DNA from 2 places in the Sphingomonas sp. ACRSK genome. Region 2 is predicted to be linked to the other one. Evidence: riboswitches for the same ligand, from Rfam matches in the RefSeq annotation. Region 2 holds a riboswitch; the other holds the start of a gene.
What was found. Region 2 has a riboswitch for glycine ahead of gcvT (glycine cleavage system aminomethyltransferase GcvT). Riboswitches for the same ligand answer to the same signal wherever they lie in the genome.
Positions count from the first base shown of each region.

Region 1 (14,845 bases), on a different contig from region 2:
CCGGCAAGAGCTATGACAATGCGGCCAACACGACGCGACTGGACGACTATACGCTGGTCGACGTTCGGGGCGAGGTCCCGCTGAGCCCGAAGGTGCGGCTCTTCGCGCGGGTGGAGAACCTGTTCGACGAGGACTATGCCACCGTCTACCGGTACGGCACGCTCGGCCGCAGCGTCTATGCAGGTCTGCGCGGCCGCTTCTGAGGGAAATGATCGATGACGACACCCCGTTCTTCGCAAGCCGCATCGGCGCTCTGGATCCTGCTGCTCACCGTGGCGAGCGTCGCGACCACCCTGGTGTTCAAGTGCGCGACGCCATTCCCGGCGCTTGCCGCCCTGGCGGCGGTGCACATGCGGGCGAAGGACGGGGTGTCGCTCGCGCTGCTCGCATGGGCGGTGAGCCAGCTCGTCGGCTTCTGCTGGCTTGATTACCCTCTGGCCGCCAACAGCCTCGGCTGGGGTGGGGTGATGGGGCTCGCGGCCGTCGCGGGCGCCATCGCAGCGCACTCGACAGCGGCGCGATCGGGGGCGGGGCTCCTCACCCGGCTCGGCCTGAGCTTCGTCGCGTCCTTCGTCGCCTTCAAGGTGATGATCCTTCTCGGGACGCTAGTGCTGGATGGCGGGACCGCGGCTTTCGCTCCGGACGTGCTGCTGCGCCAGCTCGCGCGCAATGCGGCCGTGCTCGCAGGCTTGCTGGTTCTCCACCGTCTGCTCATCAGCCTCGGCGTGCCGCCCGTGCAGACGGAGCGTGCGCTCGCATGATCCTGAAGCCAGCGGCCAGCGGGCCGGCGATCGTCGCCTGCAACACCTGCCGCGTGCCCGGTGAGGACCAGACCGGCGACAGCGGCAAGCGAAGCGGTGCCCGCCTGGTCGAGGCACTGCGGGCCGTGCAGGCGAGCGACCCCGCGTATGAGGCCGTGGCAGTCGAGGAGATGCCCTGCTTGTTCGCCTGCGGGGACTCCTGCACCGTGCATCTGCGCGCGCCGGAGAAGGTCGGCTACGTCCTCGGGCGCTTCACGCCGGACGAAGGTGCGGCACGTGCTATCCTGGACTATGCAGTCCTGTATGCAGAGAGCGATGCGGGACAGGTGCCCTATCGCGACTGGCCGGAAGGTGTGAAGGGGCACTTCCTGACGCGCATGCCGCCCGCCGGCTTCGTGGTGGCATGAGCGGCTTCTTCGCTTCGGCCGCAGCGTTCGAAGCGGCGTTAGGAAGCCTTCGGAGCATCGATGCGGCAGCGCGCGGTGCTGCTGCCGCCCGTCAGGACGTCCTCACCAAGCCACCCGGATCCTTGGGAAGGCTGGAGGAGATCGCGCTGTTTCTCGCCGGGTGGCAGGGACGCGAGCGTCCTCGGATCGACCGGGGGCGGGTGGCAATCTTCGCGGGCAACCATGGCGTGGCGGCCCGAGGCGTGAGTGCCTTTCCGTCCGAAGTTACGGCGCAGATGGTCGCCAACTTCGAAGCCGGAGGCGCCGCCATCAATGCCTTGGCCCGTGCCGCCGGGCTGGAACTGGTCGTCGTCCCGATCGATCTCCACCGCCCGACGGAGGACTTCGTCGAAGCGCCCGCCATGTCCGCCGAAGAGTGCCTCGCGGCGCTCAATGCGGGCGCCGCGGTGGTCGAGCCGGATCTCGACCTGCTCGTGCTGGGCGAGATGGGCATCGGCAACTCGACCGCGGCGGCCGCACTAGCGGCAGCGAGCTTCGGCGGCGGCGCGCGGGATTGGGTGGGGCCGGGTACCGGCGTCCACGGTAGTGCATTCGAAGCCAAGGTCGCGGCAGTCGACGCCGCCCTGACCCGTCACGCGAAGGCGGCATCGGGTGCCTTTGAGATCCTCCGGCGCCTGGGCGGACGGGAGATCGTCGCCATCGCCGGCGCGGTGCTTGCAGCACGGCAGGCAGGCGTCCCCGTGCTGCTGGACGGCTTCATCTGCTGTTCCGGCGTCGCTCCGCTTGCGGCGACCAACCCGGACATCGTCGGGCATTGCCTCGCCGGACATTGCTCGGCCGAGCCCGGTCATGCGCGGCTGCTCGACCGGCTCGGGCTCACCCCGATCCTGTCTCTGGGAATGCGATTGGGGGAGGGCAGCGGCGCTGCGATTGCAGCAGGGGTGGTGCGCGCCGCGATCGCGACCCACGACCAGATGGCGAGCTTTGCCGAGGCAGGCGTTTCCGAGGCGTGACGGCGCCGATCGATCTTCACCTGATGCGCCACGGCGAGCCGGCGCTTGCCGGCCGGCTGCTTGGCAGCACGGATTGTGAAGTTCTCCCCAACGGGGTGCGGGCATGCCGTTCGGCTGCGGCCGAATTGGCCATCCGGCAGGTGGTCGCGTCCGATCTGCGCCGCTCGGTGGACTGCGCCACGGCGGTCGCGGCGGATCACGAGGTACCGCTGGGCCTTGATGGACGGTGGCGGGAACTCGATTTCGGACACTGGGATGGACGGCGCCCGGAAGAGGTGGACGCTACGGCTCTCCGCGGGTTCTGGGACGATCCGGATGGAGCGCCGCCACCCGGTGGGGAGCGTTGGTCGACGCTCCTTGAACGCGTCGCCCGGGCCCTGGAAGAGGTCGGGGACGGCAGCCTGATCGTTACTCATGCGGGCGCCATGCGGGCGGCTCTGGTAGCCGCCTGCGGCTTCGACCGGCGTCAGAGTTGGGCCTTCGACCTGCCTTATGCCTGTGTGCTCTCGCTACGCCTCTGGCGCGGCGAGGCACCCGCCGCGCAGATCCTGGCATTGCGCCCATGAAGGGGCTGCTGCTCGCGTTCGGCTTCCTCACCCGCCTGCCGGTTCCATCGGTGTCCGCTGACCCCAAGGCGTTCGCGGCCGCGATCCGGTGCTACCCGGTCGTGGGGCTGGTGGTAGGGACGCTCGTTGCCGGGGCGGGGTGGCTCGGGAGCCTCGCCGACCCCTGGGTCGGCGCGCTTGCGGCGCTCGCCTGCTGGGTCGGCGTCACGGGCGCGCTGCATCTCGACGGCCTTGCCGATGTCGCTGATGGGGTCGGTGCCGCGCACGGGGATCGTAGCCGCCTGATCGCGGTCATGGCCGACCCCCGTGTCGGAAGCTTCGGCGTGGTGGCGATCGTGTTGCAGCTGCTGGCGAAGCTGGTGCTGCTTCATGGCGCGGCGGGGGCCGGATGGCTTCCGTTCGTGCTGGTGCCGTTTGCCGCCCGCATGGGCCCGCTCGCCTGGGCACGCTGGGTCCGGCCGCTCAAACCGGCTGGGCTCGGCGCAACCGTGGCCTCCGCGGTCCGCGCGCGGGATCTTTGGGGCTGGGCGGCCGTGTTGGCGGCCGCATGCGTCGCAGTGCCTTCCCTGATCGTCGCGCCGCTGCTGATCGGGGCTGCTGCGGCCTGGTTCCGGCGACGCCTGGGCGGGATCACCGGCGACGCCCATGGTGCAGGAATCGAGCTGGTGGAGACCGGATTGCTGGTGGCGCTAGTGACGATCGGCCAAGGCTGACAGCGCGATCAGCGCGTCGATGTCGACATGCTGCTCCAGCTCCGCCGCGATACCGTCGAGCGCGCGGTCGACGGAAGCGCTGTGGTCCGGGCCGCTGCCTGCCACGCCGATCCGCGCGAGCCACGCGCGCCGTTGCGCGGCCAGCCCCAGCAGACCATGCACATAGCTTCCGGTCACCAGCCCATCCGCACTCACCGCGCCGTCCGTCCGGCCGTCTTCGAAGCGCACCGCCGGGCGTGCCGTGTCGGCGCCCGTGGTCCGGCCGAGATGGATTTCATAGCCCTCGAACGCCGCGCCGTTGGCGGTGCCGCGGACCTCTGCCAGCGTCTTGTCGCCTCCGAGCACGGTGTCGACTGCCAGCAGCCCGAGGCCGCCGACCCTCTCCGCAGGACCCTCAACCCCCTCCGGATCGGCGATGCTGCGTCCAAGCATCTGATAACCCCCGCAGAGGCCCAGCACGGGCCGCCCGCGCCGATGATGCGCGCGGATGTCGATGTCCCAGCCTTGCGCGCGCACGAAACGAAGGTCGGCGATCGTCGCCTTGGAGCCGGCAAGGACGATCAGCGCCGCCTCTGCCGGGATCGGCTTGCCGGGCGCTACCATCACCAGTTCCACGTCGGGTTCGAGGCGCAGGGGATCGAGGTCGTCGAAGTTGGCGATATGGGCGGTGATGGGGCAGGCGATCACCACGCGATCCGCTCTCACGGCCTGGGATTGCTGGAGCACGACGGCATCCTCGCTCGGCAGCCTGACCGCGTCCGCGAGCCACGGCACCACGCCGAACCCGCGCCACCCCGTCCGTTCTGCGATCGCATGGTAGCCATCGGAGAACAGCGCCGGATCCCCGCGAAACTTGTTGACCAGAAAACCGTGGATCATGGCGGCATCCTCGGGGTCTATTACCGCGCGCGTGCCGACCAGCGAGGCGATCACGCCGCCCCGGTCAATGTCGCCGACCAGCACCACCGGCACCCCGGCTGCGCGCGCGAAGCCCATGTTGGCGATGTCGCCGGCGCGCAGGTTGATTTCGGCAGGCGAGCCGGCGCCCTCGATCACGACGATGTCCGCTTCGGCCTGCAAGCGCCGGTAGCTCGCCAGCACCTCGTCCAGCAGGCCTTCGCGACCCTGGCGCCATTGCGCAGCCCGAAGAATGCCGCGCACCTGCCCCCGCACTACCAGTTGCGAGGTGCGGTCCCCCTGAGGTTTCAGCAGCACGGGGTTCATGTCGACGGTGGGTCGGACCCGCGCAGCCAGGGCCTGGGTGGCCTGGGCACGGCCGATCTCGCCGCCTTCCGCCGTGACCGCGGCGTTGTTCGACATGTTCTGCGGCTTGAATGGACGTACGCGCAGGCCGCGATTGGCGAGTGCCCGGCAGAGGCCCGCGACCAGCACCGACTTGCCCACATCGGAGCCGGTCCCCTGCAACATCACGGCACCCATGCAATGGCTCCTGCAATCACCCAGAGAAAGAGACAGGCGCGACGATAGACGCGGAGCGCTCTGAAAAGGTCTTTTGAAGTCGGGTCCCGATATTCGCCGCCGATCCACGGCTTGTCCGCCGTTACGCCATCATAGGCGACCGGCCCGGCCAGCCGGACGCGAAGGGCGCCGGCCATCGCCGCTTCCGTCCAGCCAGCGTTGAGAGACGCATGACGGCGGGCGTCGCGCCACATCGTTCGCCATCCGCCGGCGCCAGCAAGGCAGAGGAGGGCGCCACCCAATCGTGCCGGCAGAATATTGGCGAGGTCGTCGAGCCGCGCCGATGCCCAGCCGAAGGCACGCCAGCGCGGCTCTCGATGGCCGATCAGGCTGTCCGCAGTGTTGAGCGCCTTGTAGGCCCAAAGCCCCGGCAGTCCCAGCAGCAGAAGCCAGAAGAGCGGTGCCGCGATGCCGTCGCAGAAGCTCTCTGCAAGGCTTTCGATGCCGGCGCGCGCGACGGCGGCTTCATCGAGCGCGGCAGTGTCCCTGCCGACGATGCGGGAGACTGCAGCACGCGCCCTCGGCAGGTCGCCGGCCAGCAGGGCCGCTGCAACCGGCCGGACGTGATCGTCGAGGCTTCGCTGTGCCAGGCCGGGTGCCGCCAACAGCGCCACGCCGATCCAGCCATAAGGACCCAGCAGGTTGCGGGCCGTTCGTTCGAGGAGCCAGGCGCCACCCGCTGCGGCGACGATCAGGAGCATGACCGTGAGAACCCCGGCGGCACGGCGGCTCCACTCCGGCCGGTCGGGAACGTTCCAGCGCGCCTCGCACGCACCGATCAGGCGCGCGAAGCCGCCGACGGGGTGGCCGACGCGGGCATAGAGCCGCTCGGGCCACCCGACTGCGGCATCGATCGCAAGCGCGAGCAGGGCGATCGGCTCAGCGATGGGAGAGCGCCCGATCAAGCCGCGCCAGCGCCGCCGCATCCGTTGGAAGGCCGATGCGCAGCCACTCGGGCGCATAGTCGAACGGCCGGGTCAGGATGCCTTGGCGCGCCAAGTCGGTGAAGATCGCCTGCGCCGCTGCGTCCTCGATCAGACGGAATAGCGGACTTGCGCCCTGCGGCTCGAGGTGATGACGACGCAGCACGGCATCCAGAGCCCCGCAGCGCTCGGCCAGCTGCTTGCGGGCGTCGGCGATCCAGTCGGCATCGCCATAGGCGGCAGTGCCGAGCGCGATGGCGTGGGCGGAGATCGGCCAGCTTCCCAGCCGATCGCGCAACGCCGCCACCAGATCCGCCGCGCCACAGGTGAAGCCCAGGCGGACGCCGGCCAAGCCGAAGAACTTCCCGAACGACCGCAAGACGAGCACCCGATCCTTGGGCGTCAGATGCGGGAGCACGCTTACCTCTGGAGTCGCGTCGGCGAAGGCCTCGTCGATCACCAGCACGCCACCTGCGCGAGCAAGACGACGGGCCAGGTCCAGCATCTGTTCGGGCGCGACCACGCGGCCGTCCGGGTTGTTCGGGTTCGCGAGCAGCAAGGTGCCGTCGCCGACCGCTCCAAGCGCATCGATCGGGACCATGTCGCTGCAGGCGAGGGCATCCGCGTGGGTTCGGTAGCCGGGCGCACCGTGGCGGTGCGGCGACGGCAACCCGAGACCACTGAGCAGCCGTAGCCCGAGTTCGGTGCCCGGCAATGCGGTGATCGCCAGATGCTGCGCCCCGAACGCGGCGGCGGCGGCCGCTTCCAGTGCCGCGCGCGATCGCTCCGAGGGTAGCCGATCGAGGTCGATGTCGGGCGCAATCGTCGGGCTCCATGCAACGGGGTTGATCCCGGTGGAGAGATCGAGCCATGGCTGCGGCGCATCGGGAAAGCAGTGCGTCGCCTCTTCGAGGCAGCCGCCGTGGAACATCAATGCGCGCAATGCGGAGCCTCTACTTGGGGTGCGGCAGCCTCCATCCGCATTGGCGGAGCAACAGGCAAGGGGCAAAGGATGAGCATCGAACGATCGGGACGCACGATGCTGGTGCTGGGCGGCGCCCGTTCGGGCAAGAGCCGCTACGCACAAAGCCTGGCAGAGGCGTCGGGTGGTCGGCTGGTCTTCGTCGCGACTGCCCAGGCGTTCGACGACGAGATGACCGATCGCATTCGCCGGCACCAGGCGGATCGCGACGGCCGCTGGACGACCGTCGAGGCGTCGGTCGACCTGGCCAGCGCGATCGCGGCCGCGGATGACGAGGATGCCGTGGTGCTGGTCGACTGCCTGACGCTGTGGGCCTCCAACTTGCTGCTCGGCGAGGAGGATGCCGAGGCGCGGCTGGCGCAGTTGCTGGCGGCACTGGAGCGCGCGCGGGGGCAGGTGCTCCTCGTAGCCAACGAGGTCGGGCTCGGCATCGTGCCCGACAACGCGCTCGCCAGGGCGTTCCGCGATCTTGCCGGCACCGTCAACCAGCGCGTCGCCGCGGTGGCCGACCAGGTGCACATGACCGTGGCCGGCATCCCCATCATCGTGAAGTGACGCCGATCCGGCTTGACACCTGCCCGGCGCAAGCGGCAGCACGGGTGCGACGACATGGGAGAGATCGGGCACCAGCCCGGCGCCGAAGGAGCAACCGCCCCGGAAACTTTCAGGCAGAAGGACCGGTCGTCATCAACATCTGGAGAGAGGCGCGCTGGCGTCCGCCGACGGGATAGCATTCTCAGGCAGGAAGGACAGAGGGGGCATGCAACCGCCTGGAGGCGGGGAGTTCATCATGCCGGACGATCCTTCCCAGAACAGCCGCGCCGACGCGCGCCGCGCGATCAGCGTCACCGAATTGTTCACGATCGGCATCGGGCCGTCGAGCTCCCACACCGTGGGGCCGATGCGGGCGGCCCATGGCTTTGCCGAGGCGGCGCTGGAGGCGCTGCAGCCGGTTCGTGTCCGCTGCGAGCTGTTCGGTTCCCTGTCGCTGACGGGACGCGGCCACGCGACGGACAGCGCCGTCGTGCTCGGGCTTGCCGGCCATCTGCCCGATACCGTGGATCCCGACGCAGTAGCGGAGATCCTGCGGGCGGTGCGCGAACGCGGCCGATTGCAGCTTGGCGGCCGGGTGCCGATCGCGTTCGGCGCGGACGACATCGTCTTCTCGCACGAATTCCTGCCCGGGCATCCCAATGCGGTTCGCTTCACCGCCTGGGATGCGTACGAAGGCGAACGCACCCAGACCTATTTCTCCATCGGCGGCGGCGTGGTGGTGGAGGCGGGCGCCGGGTTGCACATCGCCAACGCCGCGGTCGCGCATCCGTTCGCCTCTGGTGCCGAGTTGCTCGAGCTGGGCGAGGCGACCGGCCTTTCGATCGGTGAGATCGTCCGCCGAAACGAGTGCGCCTGGCGCAGCCGCGAGGAAACCGATGCCTTTCTGGACGCCGTGCGGGCAGCGATGCTCGCGTCCATCGAACGGGGCTGTGCGACCGACGGCGTGCTCCCGGGGGGCCTGAACGTCCGTCGGCGTGCCAAGGCGCTGCACACGACGCTGGCTGCGCGCAGCGATCGAGCGGCGCCGGCTTCGGTGATGGAATGGATCAGCCTGTGGGCGCTGGCCGTCAACGAGGAGAATGCGGCCGGCGGACGAGTGGTTACCGCGCCCACGAACGGGGCCGCGGGCGTCATCCCGGCAGTGCTCCAATATTACGAGCGGTTCGTGGAAGGAGCGACACCGGAGGGCTCGCGGGTGCTGCTCGCGACCGCGGCCGCCATTGGCTTCCTGTACAAGAAGCGCGCGTCGATCTCGGCTGCCGAGATGGGGTGCCAGGGGGAGGTCGGCGTCGCCTGCTCGATGGCGGCAGCGGGGCTTGCGGCGGTGCTTGGTGGCACGAACCAGCAGATCGAGAATGCCGCAGAGATCGGCATGGAGCACAACCTGGGCCTGACCTGCGACCCGATCGGCGGCCTGGTGCAGGTGCCCTGCATCGAGCGCAACACCATGGGCGCGGTGAAGGCGGTCAACGCCGCCTATCTGGCGCTGCACGGCGACGGCAGCCATATCGTGCCGCTGGATGCGGTGATCGAGACGATGCGTCAGACCGGCGACCACATGCGATCCGAGTATAAGGAGACGAGCCTGGGCGGGCTGGCAGTGAACGTCGTCGCCTGCTGACGGCTTGCCTCCGGGGGCCGTTCCGGTCCATGCGGCCGCCATGCCCAAAATCCGTGCCGACCAGCTGCTCGTCGACCGAGGCCTCGCCGAGAGCCGTACGCGGGCGCAGGCGTTGGTGATGGCCGGCCTCGTGTTCGTCGGCGATCGCAAGATCGAGAAGCCCGGGCAGCAGCTGGCGGACGATGCCGTGCTGGACGTGCGCGGACGCGACCATCCCTGGGTTTCCCGCGGCGGCGTGAAGCTCGCCCATGGCCTCGATCACTTCGGCTGGACGGTCGACGGCGCGGTTGCGATCGACGTCGGCGCGTCCACGGGCGGCTTCACCGACGTGCTCCTGACCCGTGGGGCGGCGCGCGTCTATGCCGTCGACAGCGGCACCAACCAGCTCGCCTGGAAGCTCCGCCAGGACCCTAGGGTCATCGTGCACGAGCAGACGAGTGCGCGGCTCCTCACCGCGGCGCATGTGCCGGAGCGGGTGGACCTGATCGTCTGCGATGCGAGCTTCATCGCGCTCGCCAAGGTGCTCGACGTGCCGATGGGGTTCGCGAAGCCGGGCGCACGGTTGCTCGCGCTGGTGAAGCCGCAGTTCGAGGCCGGGCGCGCGGAGGTGGGTAAGGGCGGCGTCGTCCGCGATCCCGCCGTGCACGCGCGCGTGTGCGAGGAGGTGGCGAACTGGCTCAGCGGTCGCGGCTGGCAGGTGGAGGGCGTGACGCAGAGCCCCATCACCGGTCCCGAAGGCAACGTCGAGTTCCTCATCGCAGCCCATGCTCCCGACGAGGGCGGCGGTCCCGAATAGGGACAGGCTCTGAGTGGCGGCTCCGGCTTGCATTGCACCCGGCCGCACCGCAGACAACGCGACCGGATGAACAGGATTGAGCGCGTGAACGAGATCGCTTCCAGAGCGCAATTGCGTGCGGGCTTCCTGCGGTGGGCGATCGTGACCGTGCCGCTCGTCCTCCTCCTGGGACTGGTCGCCGGCAGCCTGGTTCCCGCTGGATCCCAGAACGCCTGGTACGCCGCCTTGGCAAAGCCGTGGTTCACGCCCCCGGACTGGGCCTTTCCGGTCGCCTGGACGCTGATCTACCTGCTGCTGGGCGTGGCCTTGGCCATGGTGCTCGACGCGCGAGGCGCGCGCGGGCGTGGGATCGCCGTCAGCGCCTTTGTGGTGCAACTGGTGCTCAACCTCGCCTGGATGCCGCTGTTCTTCGGAGCGCATCGCGTGTCCGCGGCCCTGGCGCTGATCCTGGTGCTGCTTGTTCTGGTGGCGCTTACGGCCTGGTTGTTTGCCCGGATCCGCCCGCGTGCGGCGTTGCTTTTCGTGCCCTATGTCGCGTGGCTGATCCTGGCGACGGCGCTCACCTGGGAGATCGATCGGCGTAATCCGGGTGCCGAAACCCTTGTGCCCGCGACCTCGTCTGCCCAAATGGCGATCTAGACGCGGGAAGGACCTGACACATGCAATCCGAAAACCGGATCTTCGACGATTTCGCCAAGTTCGTGAACGGCGCTGCCGGCACCCTGGCTGGCATGGCGCGCGAGGGCGAAAGCGCAGCGCGCGAGCGGGTGCGTGAATTCGTCGGCGGGCTCGACTTCGTCAGCCGCGACGAGTTCGAGGTCGTGAAGGCGATGGCCGTTGCCGCGCGGGACGAGGCAGATGGCCTGAGGGCACGACTGGAAGCACTGGAGGCGAAGCTCGCCGGCGGAAGCACGGCCCCCACGGCGGCCGAACCGCTTGCGGGCGACAGCATCGGCTAACGGGTTTTCCCCAGCTTTCTGGACCAAGCGGCGCGCGTCGACCTTGTGTCGGTGCGCGCCGCTTGGCATTTCCGAACCATGACGACTGCCCATCCGGAAAGGACCTGATGCTCGACGAAGCCGAGGATGATCGCGACGCTGCCGCTCCGATCGATATGTTGGAGCGCTACTTCGCCGCGCACGGCTGGTCGCACCAGCGCGACGAGGATGAGATCGTCGCCAAGGTCAAGGGAAGCTGGACCGAGTTCGAGCTGCGCGCGATCTGGCGCGCGGACGACGGCGTGCTCCAGTTCCTGGCCTTTCCCGACGTGCGCGTGGCGGACGATCGTCGCGGCTCGATCTATGAGGCGATCGGCCTGATCAACGAGCAGCTGTGGATCGGCCACTTCGAACTATGGTCGTCGAGCGGCATCCTGCTGTTCCGCCACGCAGCGATGATCGATGTCGAGGAAGCGGCGCTCTCGCTGGAGCAGGCCGAGGTTCTGGTCGATACCGCGATCGATGAGTGCGAGCGCTTCTACCCGGTGTTCCAATTCGTATTGTGGGGCGGCAAGTCTCCGCGAGAGGCAATCGCCGCCTCGATGATCGAGACGCGGGGCGAGGCGTGACGCAGCCGCTCGCCGGCCCGATCTGGCTGATCGGATGTGGCAACATGGCCGGCGCGATGCTGCGCCGTTGGCTGGACACCGGACACGTGTCCGCGGCTGACGTCACGGTCATCAATCGCAGCGGCTCGCTGCCGATCGACGCCATTCGCGTGCTGACCGAGGTGCCTGCCGATGCGCCTGCACCAGCGACGGTGATGCTGGGCGTGAAGCCGCAGCAGCTCGACGCCATCGCGCAGACCGCGGTTGCGCAGCTTCGCCCCAGGCTTCTGCTCTCGATCCTGGCAGGCGTGGAGAATGCAGCGCTTGCGGCGCGATTCCAGGCGGATGCCATTGTCCGCGCGATGCCGAACCTGCCGGTGTCGATCGGCAAGGGTGTGGTGGCGCTGCACAGCGATAGCACCGATGAGGGGCTGCGGGGTGCGGCGACGGCGCTGATGGCCCCGCTCGGCACCGTCGAATGGATCGCCGAGGAGGGGCTCTTCGATGCGGTGACCGCGCTGTCCGGATGCGGCCCCGGCTTCGTCTTTCGCTTCATCGACGCGATGGGCGCGGCGGGCGCGGCACTCGGCCTTCCGGAGGACCAGGCGCGACGCCTGGCGATCGCGACCGTCGAAGGCGCAGGAGCGTTGGCCAGCCGGACGGACGCTTCGCCCGCGACCCTGGCCGACCGGGTCGCGAGCCCGGGCGGCTCCACCCGCGAGGGCCTCAACGTGCTCGACCGCGAGGATGTCCTGCGTCGTCTGATGGCGGAGACGCTGGCGGCATCGGCTCGGCGCAACGCCGAGATGGCGGCCGCCGCGCGCGGCTGATCAGCGCTCGCCGAGTGCCCGGATTATCGGACGGTCGCTGTCCGGGATGAGGCTTTCGAGCACCGTCCAGAACCCTGCGACCGCTTCGGGTCCGGCCGTCTGATAGGCTTTTGCCAGCCGCTCCCGCACGAGCTGATACAGGCGGCTCTCCAGCGCGGCGCCTTCCGGCGTCAGCTTCAGCAGCCGCCTGCGTGCGTCGCGGTCGTCGCTTCGGCTTTCCACCAATCCGCGTTCGGAAAGCTCGCCCAGCACACGCCCCAGCGATTGCTTCGTGATGGCGAGCAGCCGCAGCAGTTCGCTCACCGACAGGCTGGGCTTGCGCGCAATGAAGTAGAGGGCCCGGTAATGCGCCCGGCCGAGCTTGTGGGCTTCCAGCTCGGCGTCGGTCACGCGGGTCAGATTGGAATGCCCGAAATAGAGCAGCTCGAAGCCGCGGCGGATTTCCGTCTCGCGGAGGAACTGGGCCGAGGCTGCACGATTTGGGACAGTCATGTTGACCTGTTCTGCCAGTGGGCTTAGGCCACGGCAAGCCGGAACGGCACCGCGCCGTCCGATTGCGGAGCAGATCATGATCGACCAGTCCGAAACGCGCTTTCCTCTTACGCCGAACGCCTCGCCGCTCCCGGCCAGCGAGCGTGCGGACAAGCTGGTGAGCCCGGGCTTCGGTCGCGTGTTCACCGATCACATGGCGATTGCACGCTGGTCCGACGAAAAGGGCTGGCACGACATGCAGATCGTCGCGCGCGGCCCCGTGCAGATGGACCCCGCAGCGGCGGTGCTCCACTATGCGCAGGAAATCTTTGAGGGGCTGAAGGCGTACCGGCTCGAGGATGGTGGCGTCGGCCTTTTCCGTCCGGAAGAGAACGCGAAGCGCTTCCGTCGTTCGGCGCGCCGCATGGCGATGCCGGAGCTGCCGGAGGAGCTGTTCCTCGCGTCCTGCCGGGAGCTCTCGCTGGTCGAGCGGGACTGGATTCCCGAGGGTGAGGGCGGGGCGCTCTACCTGCGCCCGTTCATGTTCGCGAGCGAGGTGTTCCTGGGGGTGAAGCCCTCGGCCGAGTATCTCTACATCGTGCTCGCATCTTCGGTCGGCGCCTATTTCAAGGGCGGCGCGCCGAGCGTTTCGCTGTGGGTGTCCCAGGAATATACGCGCGCAGCGCCGGGCGGCACCGGTGACGCCAAGTGCGGCGGCAACTATGCGGCCAGCCTGGTGGCGCAGGCGGAGGCGATCCGTCAGGGCTGCGACCAGGTCGTCTTCCTTGATGCAGCCGAGCGCCGCTGGGTCGAGGAACTGGGCGGCATGAACATCTTCTTCGTGTTCGACGACGGCAGCATGCTGACGCCGCCGCTGACCGGCACGATCTTGCCCGGCATTACCCGCGATTCGATCCTGCGCCTTGCCCGCGACCAGGGGATCACGGTGCGCGAGGAACGCTATGGGATCGACCAGTGGGAGGCAGATGCCCACAGCGGCCGGCTTCGCGAAGCATTCGCCTGCGGCACCGCGGCAGTGGTGACCCCGATCGGCAAGGTATCCTCGCCGCAGGGCAGCTTCTCGATCGGCAACGGCGGCCCGGGCGAGCGTACGATCGCGCTGCGCGACACGTTGGTGAACCTGCAGCGGGGCCGCACGGAGGATCCGTACGGCTGGCTTGAGCGGATCGACGCATAACCCCCTTCCCACCACGCCCGGGGCCGGTATAAGGCCCCGCGGCTGTTGGGGCGTCGCCAAGCGGTAAGGCACCGGTTTTTGGTACCGGCATTCGCAGGTTCGAATCCTGCCGCCCCAGCCAACTCTTTTTATTCGCTTCTTTTGTCCTTGTGGTGCTCGCTTCGACGGCATTCCGCAGCTGCGCGTTAAGCTGCTTCGAGTTCGGTGACGGCAGACTCGCTCAGCGACGCGGTCATCGCCTGGTAGAGATCGGGCATCCGGGGACCGTAGAGACCGCCCAACTAAGCATTGCGGCGATTTCTGACGGTGCTCTCGGCCACCGTCGCCGCGGAGGTGCTCGCTTTGTTGGCAGGGGTGCGGGCAGCTTGCGGGCGCAGTCAACTACTTCGCGGCGCCGTGATCGTGCCAGCTGGCGGCGACGCCGGTCACCTCTTCCAGCTCCTGCAATCGATCGTTGTGTCGATCGCCGGCGCGGCGGCGGATGGGAAGGGTCGGCAGGTTGTCGGCGGATTTGCTCACCGTTGCCGAGTGGCGTCAGCTTTGCCAGTCCGCCAGCAGGCGGCACACAGAAAGAGGCCTGCAGTGTTTCTGACGATCCTGGTGGCGGGCCTGGCAGAGCCGAGCCTGGCCGATAGCGTCCGGTCCTGCTCGGCGGCGGTGCATAGTGCCCAGCTTGAGGATGCGATCTACGCTTGTTCGCGACAAGCAGAGGAGGACACCGCCTGCGGCGCCGCCCTCGGGTTGGGGAGAACCGCGCCATTCGCGCTTCCGATGCTGCCTCCGGACAAGAGAGCCGCTGCTCTCGCCTATTTCGACGCCAGAGTTACCGCCTGCATCGAGCATGAGGAGGGCTTGTAGAAGCAGTGCTAGTGCGCGCTGAGGCGACTAGGTTGTGAAGCGATCAGCGCCCGCCTCCGGATCGAGCGCGGAACGTCCGACGCCTTGCCGCAGCCGGTTCGGCGGACGGCGCGCCAGCTCTTTTCG
Region 1 covers NZ_JAKRNR010000002.1:207,460-222,304, forward strand. The annotation lists gene MHZ35_RS02240 (TonB-dependent receptor plug domain-containing protein) at 1-203, shown strand, start outside; gene MHZ35_RS02245 (hypothetical protein) at 216-761, shown strand; gene MHZ35_RS02250 (DUF1636 domain-containing protein) at 761-1,168, shown strand; gene cobT (nicotinate-nucleotide--dimethylbenzimidazole phosphoribosyltransferase) at 1,165-2,181, shown strand; gene MHZ35_RS02260 (histidine phosphatase family protein) at 2,178-2,747, shown strand; gene cobS (adenosylcobinamide-GDP ribazoletransferase) at 2,744-3,460, shown strand; gene MHZ35_RS02270 (cobyric acid synthase) at 3,437-4,900, opposite strand; gene cbiB (adenosylcobinamide-phosphate synthase CbiB) at 4,888-5,865, opposite strand; gene MHZ35_RS02280 (aminotransferase class I/II-fold pyridoxal phosphate-dependent enzyme) at 5,819-6,805, opposite strand; gene cobU (bifunctional adenosylcobinamide kinase/adenosylcobinamide-phosphate guanylyltransferase) at 6,875-7,399, shown strand; glycine riboswitch at 7,445-7,533, shown strand; gene MHZ35_RS02290 (L-serine ammonia-lyase) at 7,635-9,020, shown strand; gene MHZ35_RS02295 (TlyA family RNA methyltransferase) at 9,061-9,816, shown strand; gene MHZ35_RS02300 (TspO/MBR family protein) at 9,901-10,455, shown strand; gene MHZ35_RS02305 (accessory factor UbiK family protein) at 10,476-10,775, shown strand; gene MHZ35_RS02310 (YbjN domain-containing protein) at 10,883-11,383, shown strand; gene proC (pyrroline-5-carboxylate reductase) at 11,380-12,192, shown strand; gene MHZ35_RS02320 (MarR family winged helix-turn-helix transcriptional regulator) at 12,193-12,684, opposite strand; gene MHZ35_RS02325 (branched-chain amino acid aminotransferase) at 12,761-13,861, shown strand; tRNA gene MHZ35_RS02330 (tRNA-Gln) at 13,908-13,982, shown strand; gene MHZ35_RS02335 (hypothetical protein) at 14,243-14,380, opposite strand; gene MHZ35_RS02340 (hypothetical protein) at 14,444-14,719, shown strand; gene MHZ35_RS02345 (hypothetical protein) at 14,747-14,845, opposite strand, start outside.
Region 1: it holds a riboswitch for glycine, as region 2 does, so the genes downstream of both, MHZ35_RS02290 (L-serine ammonia-lyase) here and gcvT (glycine cleavage system aminomethyltransferase GcvT) in region 2, are expected to answer to the same signal.

Region 2 (14,845 bases):
TGTTCGCCCAGGCGCAGCTGCTTACCGCCAAGCCGGTGCTCTACGTCTGCAACGTGAACGAGGAAGACGCGGCCGAGGGCAATGCGCTCTCCGCCAAGGTGTTCGAGAAGGCTGCGGCCGAGGGCGCACAGGCCGTCGTCGTCTCCGCCGCGATCGAGGCCGAGATCGCGACCATGGAGCCTGCCGACCGCCAGGAGTTCCTGAGCGACCTGGGCCTGACCGAGACCGGCCTCGCCCGCGTGATCCGCGCCGGCTACAAGCTGCTCAACCTGCTGACCTTCTTCACGGTCGGCCCCAAGGAAGCGCGCGCCTGGACAGTGGAAGCCGGTGCCAAGGCGCCGCAGGCCGCGGGCGAGATCCACACCGACTTCGAGCGCGGCTTCATCCGCGCCGAGACCATCGCCTATGACGACTATGTCGCCTGCAACGGCGAAGCCGGCGCGCGGGAGGCGGGCAAGCTGCGCCAGGAGGGCAAGGAATATGTCGTCCACGACGGCGACGTGATGCTGTTCCGCTTCAACGTCTGATCCTTTGCCGGTCGAAAGGCCGGCCAAGGGGCCAACTGTCATATTCCTGCCGCGGACGCGCGCGAAGGGCGGGCCATGCTCAAGCCCCTCTCCGCCGCGTTCCTGGCCGTCGCTTCGCTCGCCGCCTGCACCCAGACCCTACCTGCTCCGGACAGGGTCGCCGGCACTGCCCCGGCGGCTCCCGCGACTGAGGCAAGAGCGCCCGTCACCATCCTCGTCTCGATCGACGGCTTCCGCCCCGATTATCTGCAGCGCGGCGTCACGCCGGTGCTCTCCCGCCTCGCCGCAACCGGCGTGACCGGGCCGATGCACCCCTCCTTCCCGTCCAAGACCTTCCCCAATCACTGGACGCTGGTGACCGGCGTGCGGCCCGACCGGCACGGCATCGTCGCCAATCGCATGGAGGATCCCGCGGATCCCAAGAACGTCTTCACCATGGCGACGGACGATCCGAGCTGGTGGAACGGCGCCGAGCCGATCTGGGTAGCGGCCGAGAAGGCCGGCATCCGTACGGCCACCCAGTTCTGGCCCGGCTCGAACGTTCCGATCGGCGCCACCCGTGCCGCCGAATGGCCGCACAAGACGCAGGGCGGCACCCGCCCGTCCGACTGGCAGCAGTACAACCAGGCGATCAGCCCGACTCAGCGCGTCAACGGCGTGCTCGACTGGCTACGCCGCCCGGCCGACATCCGCCCGCGCCTGCTCACCCTCTATTTCGAGGCGGTGGACAGTGCCGGCCATCAGTTCGGCCCGGACTCACGCGAAGTGAACGAGGCCGCTGCCGATGTGGACGCAGCCGTCGGTGCGCTCGTCGATGGTCTCGCCGCGATGGGCCAGCCTGCAAACCTGGTGATCGTCGCCGATCACGGCATGGCCGCCACCACCAGCGAGCGGGTCGTGGCCCTCGACAAGCTCGCCGACCCGTCGCTCTACCACGTCGTGGAGGCAGGCCCTTACGCCGCGCTGACGCCGACGCCGGGCAAGGAAGCGGCGGTCGAAAAGGCGCTGTTGAAGCCGCATGCGCACATGGAGTGCTGGCGCAAGGGGGATATCCCGGCCCGCTTCCACTATGGCCGCAACCCGCGCGTGCCGGCGATCCTGTGCCTGGCGGAGGACGGCTGGCAGGTGCTGCCGACCACGCCGACACAGCCGCAGGCCGGCGGCAGCCATGGCTTCGACAACATGGCGCCGGACATGACGGCGCTGTTCATCGCCAACGGCCCCGCCTTTGCGAGCGGGCGCACGCTGCCGGACTTCGATAACGTCGACGTCTACCCGCTGCTGCGCGACCTGATCGGCCTGCCGCCCGCCCAAGGGGTCGACGGCACGGACGCGCCGTTCCGCGGCGCCCTCAAGGCGCAGTAACGCGCTCGGGCGGCGCGGGCCCCGGGTTCAGCCCGGAGCCCGCCGCCCCCCAGGGTCAGTTCGGACGCGATCCGCCCCGGCCGCTGGAGCGCGGGCCGCCCGAACGGCCACCCTGCCCGCCCCAGCGCGGGCTGGAGCGGCCGCTCTGGCCACCCCAACGCGGGCTCGACCGGCCGCCGCGATCTCCCCAGCTCGGGCTCGGACGGCCGCCCGGCCGCGCGTCGCTGCCGCCGGGGCGATCCGGGCGCTGGGCACCCGCGCCGCCCTGGCCCGGACGCGAACTGGGGACCCAGGAACCAGGCCGACCAGGACGGACGCCGGGACGGTACTCGCCGCCTTGCCCCGGGCGAACACCCGGGCGGCCGTCGTCCGGACGGCCATAGCCGGGACGACCGGGGCGTCCGTCACCCGGACGGCCGGGACGCACGCCCGGACGACCGTCGCCGGGGCGGAAGTCGTTCCAGTTGTTGCCCGGACGGCCATCGCCGCGCCAGTTGTGCCGGCGCTGCTCCCAATAGCGGCGCTGGCTGTCGGTCCAGCGGTGCGGGCGGCGATAGCGGTCGTAAACGTAGTAGCCGGTGCCCGGATAATAGTAATTGCCCTGCCAGCCCCAATAGGGCGAGCCGAAGCCGCTGCCGTAGTAGCCGGCGCCATAGCCGTCATAATAGGGATCATAGTAACCGGCGGAGCCATAGCCGACGGATACGCCGCTATAGCCATAGCCGCCGTCGCCATAGGTGCAGGCGCTGACGCCCAGGCCCGCTGCCGCGATCAGCGCGAGAGTACGGATGCGCTTCAGAAACATGGGAATTCTCCCGAATAGGAATGTCCGCATCGGTCGCAGAACGCGGTTGAACGGAGCGTGAACTATTCGGAACAACGTGGGCGATACTTGGACGGTTCCGGCGTCGTCTCCACGAGCGACGCCCACGCGCAAGTATCGGCAGCCTCTCCTCCCGGACGCGGGCCCGGGAGGAGGCTGTGCGGTTACTCGGCCGCTTGCGCCGCCGGCTGCGGCGCCTTCCAGCGCAGCACCGGCTTGCGGGCCGCCTGGGTCTCGTCCAGGCGACGGCGCGGCGCGAAGTGCGGTGCGCCCTTCAGTGCCTGGTCGCCGGCCTTGGCGCGTTCCGCCACCGACCGCAGCGCGCCGATGAACTGGTCGAGCGCGGCCTTCGACTCGGTTTCAGTCGGCTCGATCAGCATCGCGCCGTGGACGACCAGCGGGAAGTACATCGTCATCGGGTGATAGCCCTCGTCGATGAGCCCCTTGGCCACGTCCAGCGTGGTGAAGCCCTCTGCCAGGCCTGCGTCCGAGAACAGCGCCTCGTGCATGCACGGGCCGCTGCCGCCGAACGGCGCGTCGAGCACGTCTTCCAGCTGGCGCAGGACATAGTTGGCGTTGAGCACCGCATCGCCCGACACCTGGTAGAGGCCATCGGCGCCGTGGCTGAGGATGTAGCTGAGCGCACGGGTGAACATGCCCATCTGACCGTGGAAGGCGACCATGCGGCCGAAGCTGCCGGCGTGGTGCTCGCCCGCGGTCTCTTCCTCGATCAGCGCGAAGCGGTCGCCCTGCTTCTCGACGAAGGGCAGCGGTGCGAACGGCGTGAGCGCCGCCGAGAACACCACCGGCCCCGAACCCGGCCCGCCGCCGCCGTGCGGCGTCGAGAAGGTCTTGTGCAGGTTGATGTGCATCGCATCGACGCCGAGGTCGCCCGGACGCACGCGCCCGACGATCGCGTTGAAGTTGGCGCCGTCGCAATAGACATAGCCGCCCGCGTCATGCACCGCATCGCTGATCGCGCGCATGTCGCGCTCGAACAGGCCGCAGGTGTTCGGGTTGGTGATCATCACGCCCGCGACGTCGGGCCCCAGCCGCGCCTTCAGCGCCTCCAGGTCGACGCGGCCCTCGGCGGTCGCGGGGATGTCCTCGACCTTGAAGCCGGCAAAGGCCGCGGTCGCGGGGTTGGTGCCGTGCGCGCTCTCGGGCACCAGGATCACCTTGCGGTGGCCCTCGCCCTTGGCTTCCAGCGCCGCGCGGATCGCGAGAATGCCGCACAGCTCGCCATGCGCGCCCGCCTTGGGGCTCATCGCAACCGAGTCCATGCCCGTCAGCGTCACCAGCCAGTGCGCGAGCTGGTGGATCACCTCCAGCGCGCCCTGCACCGTGTCGACCGGCTGCAGCGGGTGCACGTCGGCAAAGCCCGGCAGGCGCGCCATGCGTTCGTTGAGGCGCGGGTTGTGCTTCATCGTGCATGAGCCGAGCGGGAACAGGCCCAGGTCGATCGCATAGTTTTGACGGCTGAGGCGCGTGTAGTGACGCACCGCTTCCGGCTCCGACAGGCCGGGCAGGCCGATCGGGTCCTTCCGCTCCATGCCGCCGAGCCGCGACGGCGCCTCGGGCGCTTCGTCGAAGTCGACGCCGGTCACGTCGGCCGAGCCGATCTCGAACAGCAGCGGCTCTTCGAGCATCAGCGCGCGGTTGCCGGTGAAGGTCGCCTGGGTGGCCTCGTCGCCGCCGCCCATCTCGGGGCGCCAGCCGCTCTGGTTGATCGTCATGCCAGCACCTCTTCGAGCTCGGTTGCGAGCGTCTCGATATCTTCTGCGGTCACCGTCTCGGTCACCGCCACCACCAGGCCGTTCGCAAGCTCCGCCTCGCCCGGATAGAGCCGGCCGAGCGAGACGCCCGCGAGCACCCCCCTGTCGGCCAACGTCCGGACGACCGGCCGTGCTTCCTTCGACAGCTTGAGCGTGAACTCGTTGAAGAAGCTGGTGTTGACCAGCTCGATGCCCGGCACCTTCGCCAGCCGGTCGGCGGCCGCCACAGCGCGGGCGTGGTTGCTCGCGGCCAGCTGGCGCAGGCCCTTCTCGCCCAAGAGCGTCATGTGGATCGAGAAGGCGAGCGCGCACAGCCCCGAGTTGGTGCAGATGTTCGACGTCGCCTTTTCGCGGCGAATGTGCTGCTCGCGGGTCGACAGCGTCAGCACGAAGCCGCGCTTGCCCTCGGCATCCACGGTCTCGCCGCACAGGCGGCCCGGCATCTGGCGGACCAGCTTGTCGGAGCAGGCGAACAGGCCGACGTACGGCCCGCCGAACTGCAGGCCGACGCCCAGCGACTGGCCTTCGCCGACGACGATGTCGGCGCCCAGCTCGCCCGGCGAGGCGATCGCGCCCAGCGCCACCGGCTCGGTGACGACGGCGATCAGCAGCGCCTTGTTGGCGTGTGCCGCCTCGGCGATCGGGCGCAGGTCCGGGATGCGGCCGAGGATGTCCGGATACTGGACGACCACGCACGACGTATCCCCGTCGATCGCGGCGATCAGCGCCTCGGCATCGGTGTCGGCGGTCAGCGTCGGCGCGGAGGTCTCCAGCAGGTCGCCGGTGAACTTCGCCATGGTGTTGGCGACCGAGACATAGTGCGGGTGGAGCCCCGACGAGAGGATCGCCTTGCCGCGGCGGGTGACCCGGCGCGCCATAGTGATCGCTTCCCAGCAGGCGGTGGAGCCGTCGTACATCGACGCGTTCGCCACGTCGCAGCCGAACAGCTGCGCGACCTGCGTCTGGAACTCGAACAGCATCTGCAGCGTGCCCTGCGCGATTTCCGGCTGATAGGGCGTGTAGGCGGTGAGATACTCGCCGCGCTGGATCAGATGGTCGACGCTCGCCGGCACATGGTGGCGATAGGCGCCGCAGCCGAGAAAGAACGGCGCCGTGCCGGCGGCGAGGTTCTTGGCGGCAAGCGCCGACAGGTGGCGCTCGACGGCGAGTTCGCTGGCGTGGTTGGGCAGGCCGGGCACGGGGCCGTCGAGGCGCGCGGCCTCCGGCACATCGGCAAACAGCGCGTCGACGGAGGACGCGCCCACCGCGGCGAGCATCGCCTCACGGTCAGGCTGGGTCAGGGGCAGGTAGCGCATGGCAATCCTTCGGGACGGGAGCCCGGCTGGCCAAGACCTTTGCAAAGCGCTGTCTCGTGCTCCTGCGAAGGCAGGAGCCCAGGGTTTCAAGCGCCGCGAGCCGTTGCTCTGCTTGGCCCTGGATCCCTGCCTGCGCAGGGATACGGGAGTGTCTGGACGCCTGTTGCGCCTCTTGCAAAGGTCCGGCGACCGCCGGTTTCTCATGCGGCGGGCTCACTCCACAAGAGCCACGCCCGCCGCCCGAGATGCCAGCCTAAAGCTGGCGGACTTGGGGTTCAGAGCTTGGCGACGAACGCCGCGTACTTGTCCGCGTCCATCAGCCCTTCGAGCTCGGACGGGTCGGACAGGGTCAGGCGGAAGAACCAGCCGTCGCCTTCCGGATCCTCGTTGACGAGGGCCGGGCTCGCCTCGAGCTCGGCATTGCCCTCGACCACGGTGCCCGATGCCGGCGTGTAGACGTCGGAAGCGGCCTTGACCGATTCGACCACCGCGGCCTCGTCGCCCTTGGTCAGCTCGCGGCCTTCCTCGGGAACTTCGACGAACACGATGTCGCCCAGCTGGCTCTGGGCATATTCGGTGATGCCGACGGTCGCGACGTCGCCGTCGACTTCGACCCACTCATGTTCTTCGGTGAAATAACGGCTCATCGACGGCGCTCCTTAGCGGACGTAACGGTGGGAAATGAACGGCATCGGCACGACCTCGGCGGTATGGGCCTTGCCGCGCTGGGACAGGGTGATCTCGGTGCCGGGCACCGCGAGCGCGGCGGGCACATAGGCCATGGCGATCGGCGCGCCGACGCTGGGGGCAAAGCCGCCCGAGGTCACGCGGCCGATGGTCTTGCCGGCCTGGTCGACGACGGTCGCGCCCTCGCGCACCGGCTGGCGCCCGTCGACGCGCAGGCCGACGCGCTTGGTCGCCGAACCCTCGGCACGCTCGGCCAGGATGCGCTCGGCACCGGGGAAGCCCCCCTCCTCACGGCGGCGCTTCGACAGCGCAAAGCCAAGGTCGGCGGCGACCGGCGTGGTCTCCTCGTCCAGGTCGTGGCCGTAGAGCGGCAAGCCCGCTTCGAGGCGCAGCGAATCACGCGCGCCGAGACCAATCGGCTTCACCTCCGCCTGGGCAGTGAGCGCGTCGGCAAAGGCCTCGGCAGCCTCGGCCGGCAGCGAGATCTCGCAGCCGTCCTCGCCGGTGTAGCCCGACCGGCTGATCCACAGCGCGTGGCCGGCCCACTCGAACGCACCCGCCGTCATGAAGCGCAGCGCGTCGACGCCCGGCACCAGCCGCGCGAGCGTGGCGACCGCCTCAGGCCCTTGGAGCGCGAGCAGCGCGCGCTCTTCCAGATGGTTGATGGTGATCGAGTCGGGCAGCGCCTCACGCAGATGGCCGAGGTCGTCGTATTTGGTGGCGCCGTTCACGACCATGTAGAAGGCCTCGCCCGCAGGCGCCGGCTCACCCGCCTCGCCGAACGGATGCGTTTCCGGCAGGCGGGTCACCATCAGGTCGTCGAGGATGCCGCCATTGTCGGCGAGCAGCAGCGAATAGCGCATGCGGTTGGGTGCCAGCACCTGGAGGTCGCCCGGCAGCAGCGCCTCGAGGGCCTGGGCAACGCCCTCGCCCGTGAACAGCAGCTGGCCCATGTGGCTGACGTCGAACAGGCCGGCGTGGCTACGGGTCCACAGGTGCTCGGCCATGATGCCTTCATACTGCACCGGCATCTCATAGCCGGCGAAGGGCACCATGCGACCGCCCTTGGCGCGATGCCAGGCGTCGAGCGGCAGCAGCGAGGGCGCGATCGGCTCGAAGCCGTCCGCATCGGAAGAGGAAATCGGGTCGCTCATTCGCGCAGTCTCCGGCAGGTCTGGCACGACGCAGACACAGGCCTCCCCGCATCCCCGCCGCCCCCTCTGTCACGGAACCTGAGAGCTTTCGCGCGAGAGTTCCGCGCTTACCCCTTCGGTGGCGCCGAAATAACGGCGCGCTTTCCAGAGTGTCGTTGGCGCGCGCGGTCCCTTTAGCCTGAGAGATTCCGGGGCGGTTGCTCCTTCGGCGGCCGCATGCGGCCTCCAAGGCCGGCGGCGCTCTCCCGCGCGTGCCCATGGCCGTTCCCGGCCATCGACGCGCCCGCTCTGGCTCGACCGCGGGGCCGAGTCAATCGGCCTCGCGCGGTGAGCGTCGATTAGACCGGCGTCCGATCAGCGCGTGGCGTTGTAGCGCAGCTGGTCCTGGGTCAGCTGGAAGCCGACCAGCGCCTCGAACGAGGCGTTGAGCACGGCCTGGCGCACTTCCGGAGTCGACAGCGGGTCGACCGCAGCATCCTCTGCGCCGGCCTTGCGCGGGCGGGTGATCTGCTGGCGGATCTCGTCCGGGAGCGTCGCCGCCGAACGCTGCACGACCGCGGTCGCGCTGCCGGTCGCCTGGGCGCGCGCCTCGCCGGGGGCGAAGTCGAGCACGGCATGGTTGATGCGCTTGGCCACCACCTGCGATCCGCCGCGCACCACCGTCAGGAAGTACGGCAGGTCGACCTGTCGAGCGCCGTCGGTGCGGGTGCGGCGCGCCTGAATGTCGAAGGTGACGGTGGAGACGATGTCCTCGCCCGTCTCGTTGCAGGTGGCGCGCACGTTGGTGATCGTCGCAGTCACGTCGATCGCGCTCGCCAGCTGGGTGCCGGCCGGATCGAACAGGGTGATGTCGCCGGTGCCGGCGGGCACGCCCGCCGCCGGACAGGCGGAGCGGACCGTGGTGATGCCGACGCCACGGGTCACGTCGATCTCGCCTTTACGGCTGCACCCCGCGAGGGCGAGGAGCGCGACAGCGGAAACAGCGAGCGTTCGGACGATCACAGGGGAGTACACCTTTCACGACGAACGGGCCGTCGCATGCAGCGCCGACCCGGACCGCCGCCAGCATAGGAAGCGCCTTTCAAGCGCGCAAGCAATCGCGTAGATGCGCGGGGGTGATGACCGATCCCGCCACGCCGCCCGCTGCCAAGCCCGTCCTCGAGCTGCTGATCGCGGCGCCCCGCGGTTTCTGCGCCGGGGTCGACCGCGCGATCCGCATCGTCGAGCTCGCGATCGAGAAGCACGGCGCGCCCGTCTACGTCCGGCACGAAATCGTCCACAACAAGTTCGTGGTCGACAGCCTGCGCGCCAAGGGCGCGGTATTCGTCGAGGAACTGGACGAGGTGCCCGCCGGCGTGCCGGTGGTGTTCTCCGCCCATGGCGTGCCCAAGTCGGTGCCGGCCGAGGCGGAAGATCGCGGCCTCGAATATCTCGACGCCACCTGCCCGCTGGTCTCGAAGGTACACCGCCAGGCCGAGCGGCTGGTGACCACCGGCCACCACATCCTGTTCGTGGGCCACGCCGGCCACCCGGAAGTGATCGGCACCTTCGGCCAGGTGCCGCAGGGCCAGATGACGCTGATCGAGACGGTGGCGGATGCCGAGGCGGTGATGCCGATCGACCCGAACAACCTCGCCTTCCTCACCCAGACCACGCTGTCGGTCGACGACACTGCCGACATCATGGCGACGCTGCAGCGCCGCTTCCCCGCGATCGTCGCGCCCAAGGCGGACGACATCTGCTACGCGACCTCCAACCGCCAGGCCGCGGTGAAGGCGATCGCGTCGTCCGTGGACCTGGTGCTGGTGATCGGCGCCCCCAACTCCTCCAACTCGCTGCGGCTGGTCGAGGTCGCCGAGCGCGAGGGCACGCCCGCCCATCTGATCCAGCGCGGCAGCGAGATCGACTTCGCCTGGCTGGAGGGTGTCGGCTCGCTCGGCCTCACCGCCGGGGCGTCTGCTCCGGAGATGCTGGTGCGCGAGGTGGTCGACCGCCTCGCCGAGCGCTTCGAGATCCACGAGCGCGAGGTCGAGATGACCCGCGAGACCCTTACCTTCAAGCTGCCCCGCGGCCTCGAAGCCGCCGCCGCCTGACCGGTGGCCGTCTATACGCAGGTTTCGGCGGAGGCGCTCGGCGCCTTCCTCGCCCGCTATGACGTGGGCGCGCTTGTCTCGGCCAAGGGGATCGCCGAAGGGGTCGAGAACTCCAACTATCTGGTCGACACCACCCGCGGCCGCTTCATCCTGACGCTCTACGAGAAGCGCGTGGATGCGGGCGACCTGCCCTTTTTCTTCGCGATGATCGACCGGCTGGCCGAAGCCGGCAATCCGGTGCCGCGGGCGCTGCCCGACCGCACCGGCACGGTGATCCAGACGCTGGAAGGCCGCCCCGCCTGCCTGATCGAGTTCCTGTCCGGCGTATCGCTCAGCCAGCCAACGCCGGCGCAGGCCCGCGCCGGGGGTGCGGCGATGGCCAGAATGCACGCGGCGCTCACCGAGTTCGCACCGGTCCGCCCCAACTCCATGGGTGTCGAGGCCTGGCCGCAGCTGTTCGAGCAATGCGCGTCCGGGCTCGACAGCATCCAGGCCGGCCTGCGGGATCGGGTGGACAGCGCACTCGACCGCATCCTCGCCGCCTGGCCGCGCCAGCTGCCGGTCGGCGCCATCCACGCCGACCTGTTCCCCGACAATGTGCTGATGCTGGGCGACGAAGTCACCGGCCTCATCGACTTCTACTTCGCCTGCACCGACGTGCGCGCCTACGACCTGGCCGTGATGCACTCCGCGTGGAGCTTCGATGGCACCGGCACGCCGCTCGACCCCGCCGTCGGACGCGCCTTGCTGGAAGGCTATGACGCCGGCTTCGGCCTCTCGGCCGAGGAACGTGCGGCGCTGCCCGTGCTGGCGGAGGGGGCGTGCATCCGCTTCCTGCTGACGCGCGCATGGGACTGGATCAACACCCCCGCCGATGCGCTGGTGACGCGCAAGGACCCGCTCGCCTATCTGCGGCGGCTCGATTGGTACGAGAACAACAGGAACGCGTTTGCATGACCGAACTGACCCCCGTCGAAATCTTCACCGACGGCGCGTGCAAGGGCAATCCCGGCCGCGGCGGCTGGGGCGTGGTGATCCGCTCCGGCGAGCACGAGCGTGAGATGTCGGGCGGCGAGGCGCATACCACCAACAACCGCATGGAACTGATGGCCGCGATCGAGGGGTTGAACGCCCTCAAGCGGCCGTGCCAGGTGACGCTGTCGACCGACAGCCGCTACGTGATGGACGGGCTCACCAAGTGGATCCACGGCTGGCAGAAGAACGGCTGGAAGACCGCCGATCGCAAGCCCGTGAAGAACGCCGAACTCTGGCAGGCGCTGCTCGCCGCCGCCAAGCCGCACCAGATCAAGTGGGTCTGGGTGAAGGGCCACGCCGGCCATCCGGAGAACGAGCGCGCCGACAAGCTCGCGAGTGACGCGGCGATGGCGGTGGGCAGCCGGAGCGCCGCGGCCTGAGGCGTCAGCCGAAGCGTTCCGGGCGGTAGAGAGCGGCGTCCACGCCCGACGGCACGGTCCCCCGTCCCATCAGCGCCGCGCACAGGGCGGCGCCCGCGGGCGCGGTCTGGATGCCGAAGCCCCCCTGCCCGGCGCACCAGAACAATCCCTCGACCCGCGGGTCCCAGCCATAGACCGGCAGCCGATCCGGCGCGAAGCTGCGCAAGCCGGCCCAGCGCCGCTCGACCGCCTCGACCCGCCAGTCGACGACGCGCTGCATGCGATCGATCGCGAGCGCCACGTCGATCTCCTCCGCCGCAACGTCGCCCGGCTCGGCCGGCGTCTCGTCATGCGGCGTCAGCCACACCCGCCCGCCAGGCTCGGGCTTGAAGTAGAAACCACCCGCCGCGTCCATCACCACCGGCAGCGACTGCGGCGCGGGCGGATCGACGCGCAGCTGCACCATGGTGCGGCGATAGGGCTGGATGCCGACCGGCCGCGCACCCGCGAGCGCCGCCACCCGGTCCGCCCAGGCGCCGGCCGCGTCGACGAGCACGTCGGCCTCCACCATCCCGCCGTCGCCCAGCCGAAGCCGCCAGCTTCCCGCCTCGCGCCGCGCCTCCACCAGCATCGCGTCGCAGCGCAGGGTGGCGCCAAGCCGGCGCGCGCGGGCCAGAAACGCCCCGTGCAATCGCGCTACGTCGATGTCCGCGCAGCTCGGCATCCACAGGCCCTGCCATTCGCCTCTCAGGCCCGGCACCCGCCCCGCCGCGTCCTCGCGCAACATCGCGATTCCCGATCCGGCGAACCGCGCTTCGAACGCGTCCAGTGCCGCCGGCTCTGTTGCGGGCGCGATCATCAGTTCGCCCCGCTCGGCCAGGAACGGCTCGCCGCCGAACTCCGGCGGGGGCTGGTGGAGGAACGGCCCCGACGCGCTGGTGAGCGGCTGCACCCCCGGGCCGCCATAGGTCTCCGACCAGAAGGCCGCCGAGCGGCCCGTGGCGTGGAAGCCCGGATGCGCCTCCGCCTCCAGCAGCACGACCGAGTCGCTACCGGCGATGCTCGCGGCAAGGCTGGCGCCGGCCATGCCTGCGCCCACGATGGCGATCCGGCGAGTCACGCCGGTACCAGAACTTCGGCCAGGAAGCGGTCGATCTCGCCGATCGCGCGATCGCGGATCGCATCGCTCTCGCGCAGCAGTTCGTGGCGGGCCTCCGGTCCGAACCGGACCAGGGTTCCCCGCTTGAGCCGCGCCGCCACCGCCAGCGCCGCCTTGGGATCGACCAGCGCATCCCCCTCCGCCACCAGCAGCTGGACCGGTACGTCCAGCGTGGCGAGCGCAGGGCTCGCGTTCAACGTGCGGGTCGACCGGAACGCCTCCAGCACCCAGGCCCAACTCGGCGGCCCGGTGCGGTGGGCGGGGTTCGCCTCCATCCACCAAAGCTCGTCCTCATAGCGCGCCCGGTCGGAGGTGAGCAGCGTCTGGCGCGCGGCGCGGGTGAAGGGTCGCTCGTTGGCACGCCACGCCCGGCGGCTGCTGCGGCCGAGCCCGGCCAGCAGCCGCGCCGCGCGCTCACCGAAACGCGGGCCGAACGGTGCCTTCAATCCCAGCATCGGCGCGACCAGCACTGCGGCATCCGCCGTCACCCGGCCCTCTGCCAGCGCGCGCAGCACCAGGTGCCCGCCCATCGAATGGCCGACCATCACGTGCGGCCCCGCCCGCTCCTTCCGCCAGGCGGCGGCAAAGGCCGCGAGGTCGTCGACATAGGTGTCGAACGAATCGATGTGGCCGCAGTGGGGATCGTCGGTCAGCCGGCCGGAGCCCGCCTGCCCGCGCCAGTCGAAGCTCGTGATCGACCAACCGCACGCACGCCAGTGGGCGAAGCTCTCCAGATATTTCTCGAATATGTCGCCGCGCCCGACCTGGAACAGCATGGCGCCGCGCTGGCGGGCACCCTCTGCCGCCGGCCAGTCGAACCGGCGATGCACCCACCCGTCGGGTGCATGCCATCGGGTAATCCGCGCCGCGGCGGGAATCGCGCGGCGATACAGGGCGTGGGCAGCCATGCCCCCGGTTACGGTTTCGTAAGCGGCTGCGTCTAGGCCCTTGGACGATGCCGCTGTCCCTTGCCTCGTTTCTGCTGCTCGCGCTGGTGGTCCTTCTGCTGTCCGCAGGCATCGAGGACGTCCGCACGCGCGAGATCGCGAACTGGAAGAACGCGCTGATCGCGCTGCTCGCACCAGGGTGGTGGATGGCGAGCGGGCTCAGCCTGTGGCCGGGCGTCGCGATCCAGCTGGCGGTGGCGGTGGCGGTCTTCGGCCTGTTCGTCGGGGCTTTCTGGCTCGGGCAGATGGGTGGCGGCGACGTGAAGCTGATCGGCGCGCTGGCGCTATGGCTGCCGCCGCAGCCGCTGCTGTGGATGCTGGTGCTGATGTCGCTTCTGGGTGGCGCCCTCACCCTGCTGATGGTCGCCGACAAGCTGTTGAGAAAAAAGAAACAACTTCCTGAGATACCCTATGGGGTTGCGATCGCGATGGCGGCGCTCCTCGTGATCCGCGAACCCATTCTTAACCAGTTCCGGTGACTGCCTAATGCCGCAACATCGCTGCCCAGGGACGGAAAGGTCTCGACGTCATGGATTCTCGTAAAGTCCTGCTGCTGGTAGGCGCCTTGTTCGTGGCGGCCATCACGGCCTTCATGGCGCGCAGCCTGATGCAGGGCGCATCGACCCCGACCGCCACCGCAGCGGGCGAACCGACGGTGGTCGCAGGCCCCAAGGTGCTGGTCGCCAAGCGCGCGCTCCCGGTGGGCACGATCATCGATGCCGGCGCGCTCGCCTTTCAGCCGTGGCCGCAGGACCTCGTCACCGACGCCTATTACACCGAAGGGTCGCCCGACGCGACGAAGCTGGTCGGAACGGTGGTCCGCTATCCGATTCCCGCCGGCCAGCCGATTACGCAGGGCGCGCTGGTGAAGCCGGGCGACCGCGGCTTCCTGGCGGCGGCGCTTGGCCCGGGCATGCGGGCGGTGACGGTGCCGGTCTCCGCGCAGGGAGCGGTCGGAGGCTTCGTCTTCCCGGGCGACCGCGTCGACCTGATCCTGACCCAGAACATCGAGGGTGGCGGCGACGGCCCGCCGTTGAAGGCGTCGGAGACGATGCTGCGCAACCTGCGCGTGCTCGCCACCGACCAACGGACCGACAAGCAGGTCGATGAAAAGGGGAACACGGTCGTCAACACCTTCTCGACCGTGACGCTGGAGGCGACCCCGCGCATCGCCGAGAAGATCTCCGTGGCCCAGGCGGTGGGCCAGATCTCCCTTTCGCTCCGCTCGCTGGCCGACAGCGGCACCGAACTCGAGGAAGCGATCGCAAGCGGCGAAGACGCCGGTCTTCCCGACAGCGACGATCCCAACGCGGAACGGGCCGCCCTCGCGCGCCTCGCCGCGCGTCCGGTCGAGGGTGGCAGCACCGTGTCGACCGGCGCGGACGTCTCGCGCTTCCAGCGCAGCTCGGTGCCCGGCAAGCCCCAGAACACGGACCGGGCGCCACCGGCGGTCTTCCCGACCATGCCGGGTGCCGCCGGCAGCGCCATGGCCGTCACCGGGCCGAGCGTCCGCATCGCGCGTGGCAGCGCGGTTTCCGTTGTCCCGGTCGGGGGGAGGAACTGACATGCGTATCCAGGCAAGGCTGCTGGGCACGCCGCTCGCAC
Region 2 covers NZ_JAKRNR010000011.1:71,812-86,656, reverse strand. The annotation lists gene ychF (redox-regulated ATPase YchF) at 1-527, shown strand, start outside; gene MHZ35_RS08090 (alkaline phosphatase family protein) at 603-1,892, shown strand; gene MHZ35_RS08085 (hypothetical protein) at 1,948-2,697, opposite strand; gene gcvPB (aminomethyl-transferring glycine dehydrogenase subunit GcvPB) at 2,880-4,451, opposite strand; gene gcvPA (aminomethyl-transferring glycine dehydrogenase subunit GcvPA) at 4,448-5,806, opposite strand; gene gcvH (glycine cleavage system protein GcvH) at 6,082-6,453, opposite strand; gene gcvT (glycine cleavage system aminomethyltransferase GcvT) at 6,466-7,647, opposite strand; glycine riboswitch at 7,803-7,905, opposite strand; gene MHZ35_RS08060 (hypothetical protein) at 8,002-8,649, opposite strand; gene ispH (4-hydroxy-3-methylbut-2-enyl diphosphate reductase) at 8,766-9,740, shown strand; gene thrB (homoserine kinase) at 9,744-10,697, shown strand; gene rnhA (ribonuclease HI) at 10,694-11,155, shown strand; gene MHZ35_RS08040 (NAD(P)/FAD-dependent oxidoreductase) at 11,160-12,254, opposite strand; gene MHZ35_RS08035 (alpha/beta fold hydrolase) at 12,251-13,201, opposite strand; gene MHZ35_RS08030 (A24 family peptidase) at 13,249-13,719, shown strand; gene cpaB (Flp pilus assembly protein CpaB) at 13,770-14,804, shown strand; gene MHZ35_RS08020 (type II and III secretion system protein family protein) at 14,806-14,845, shown strand, end outside.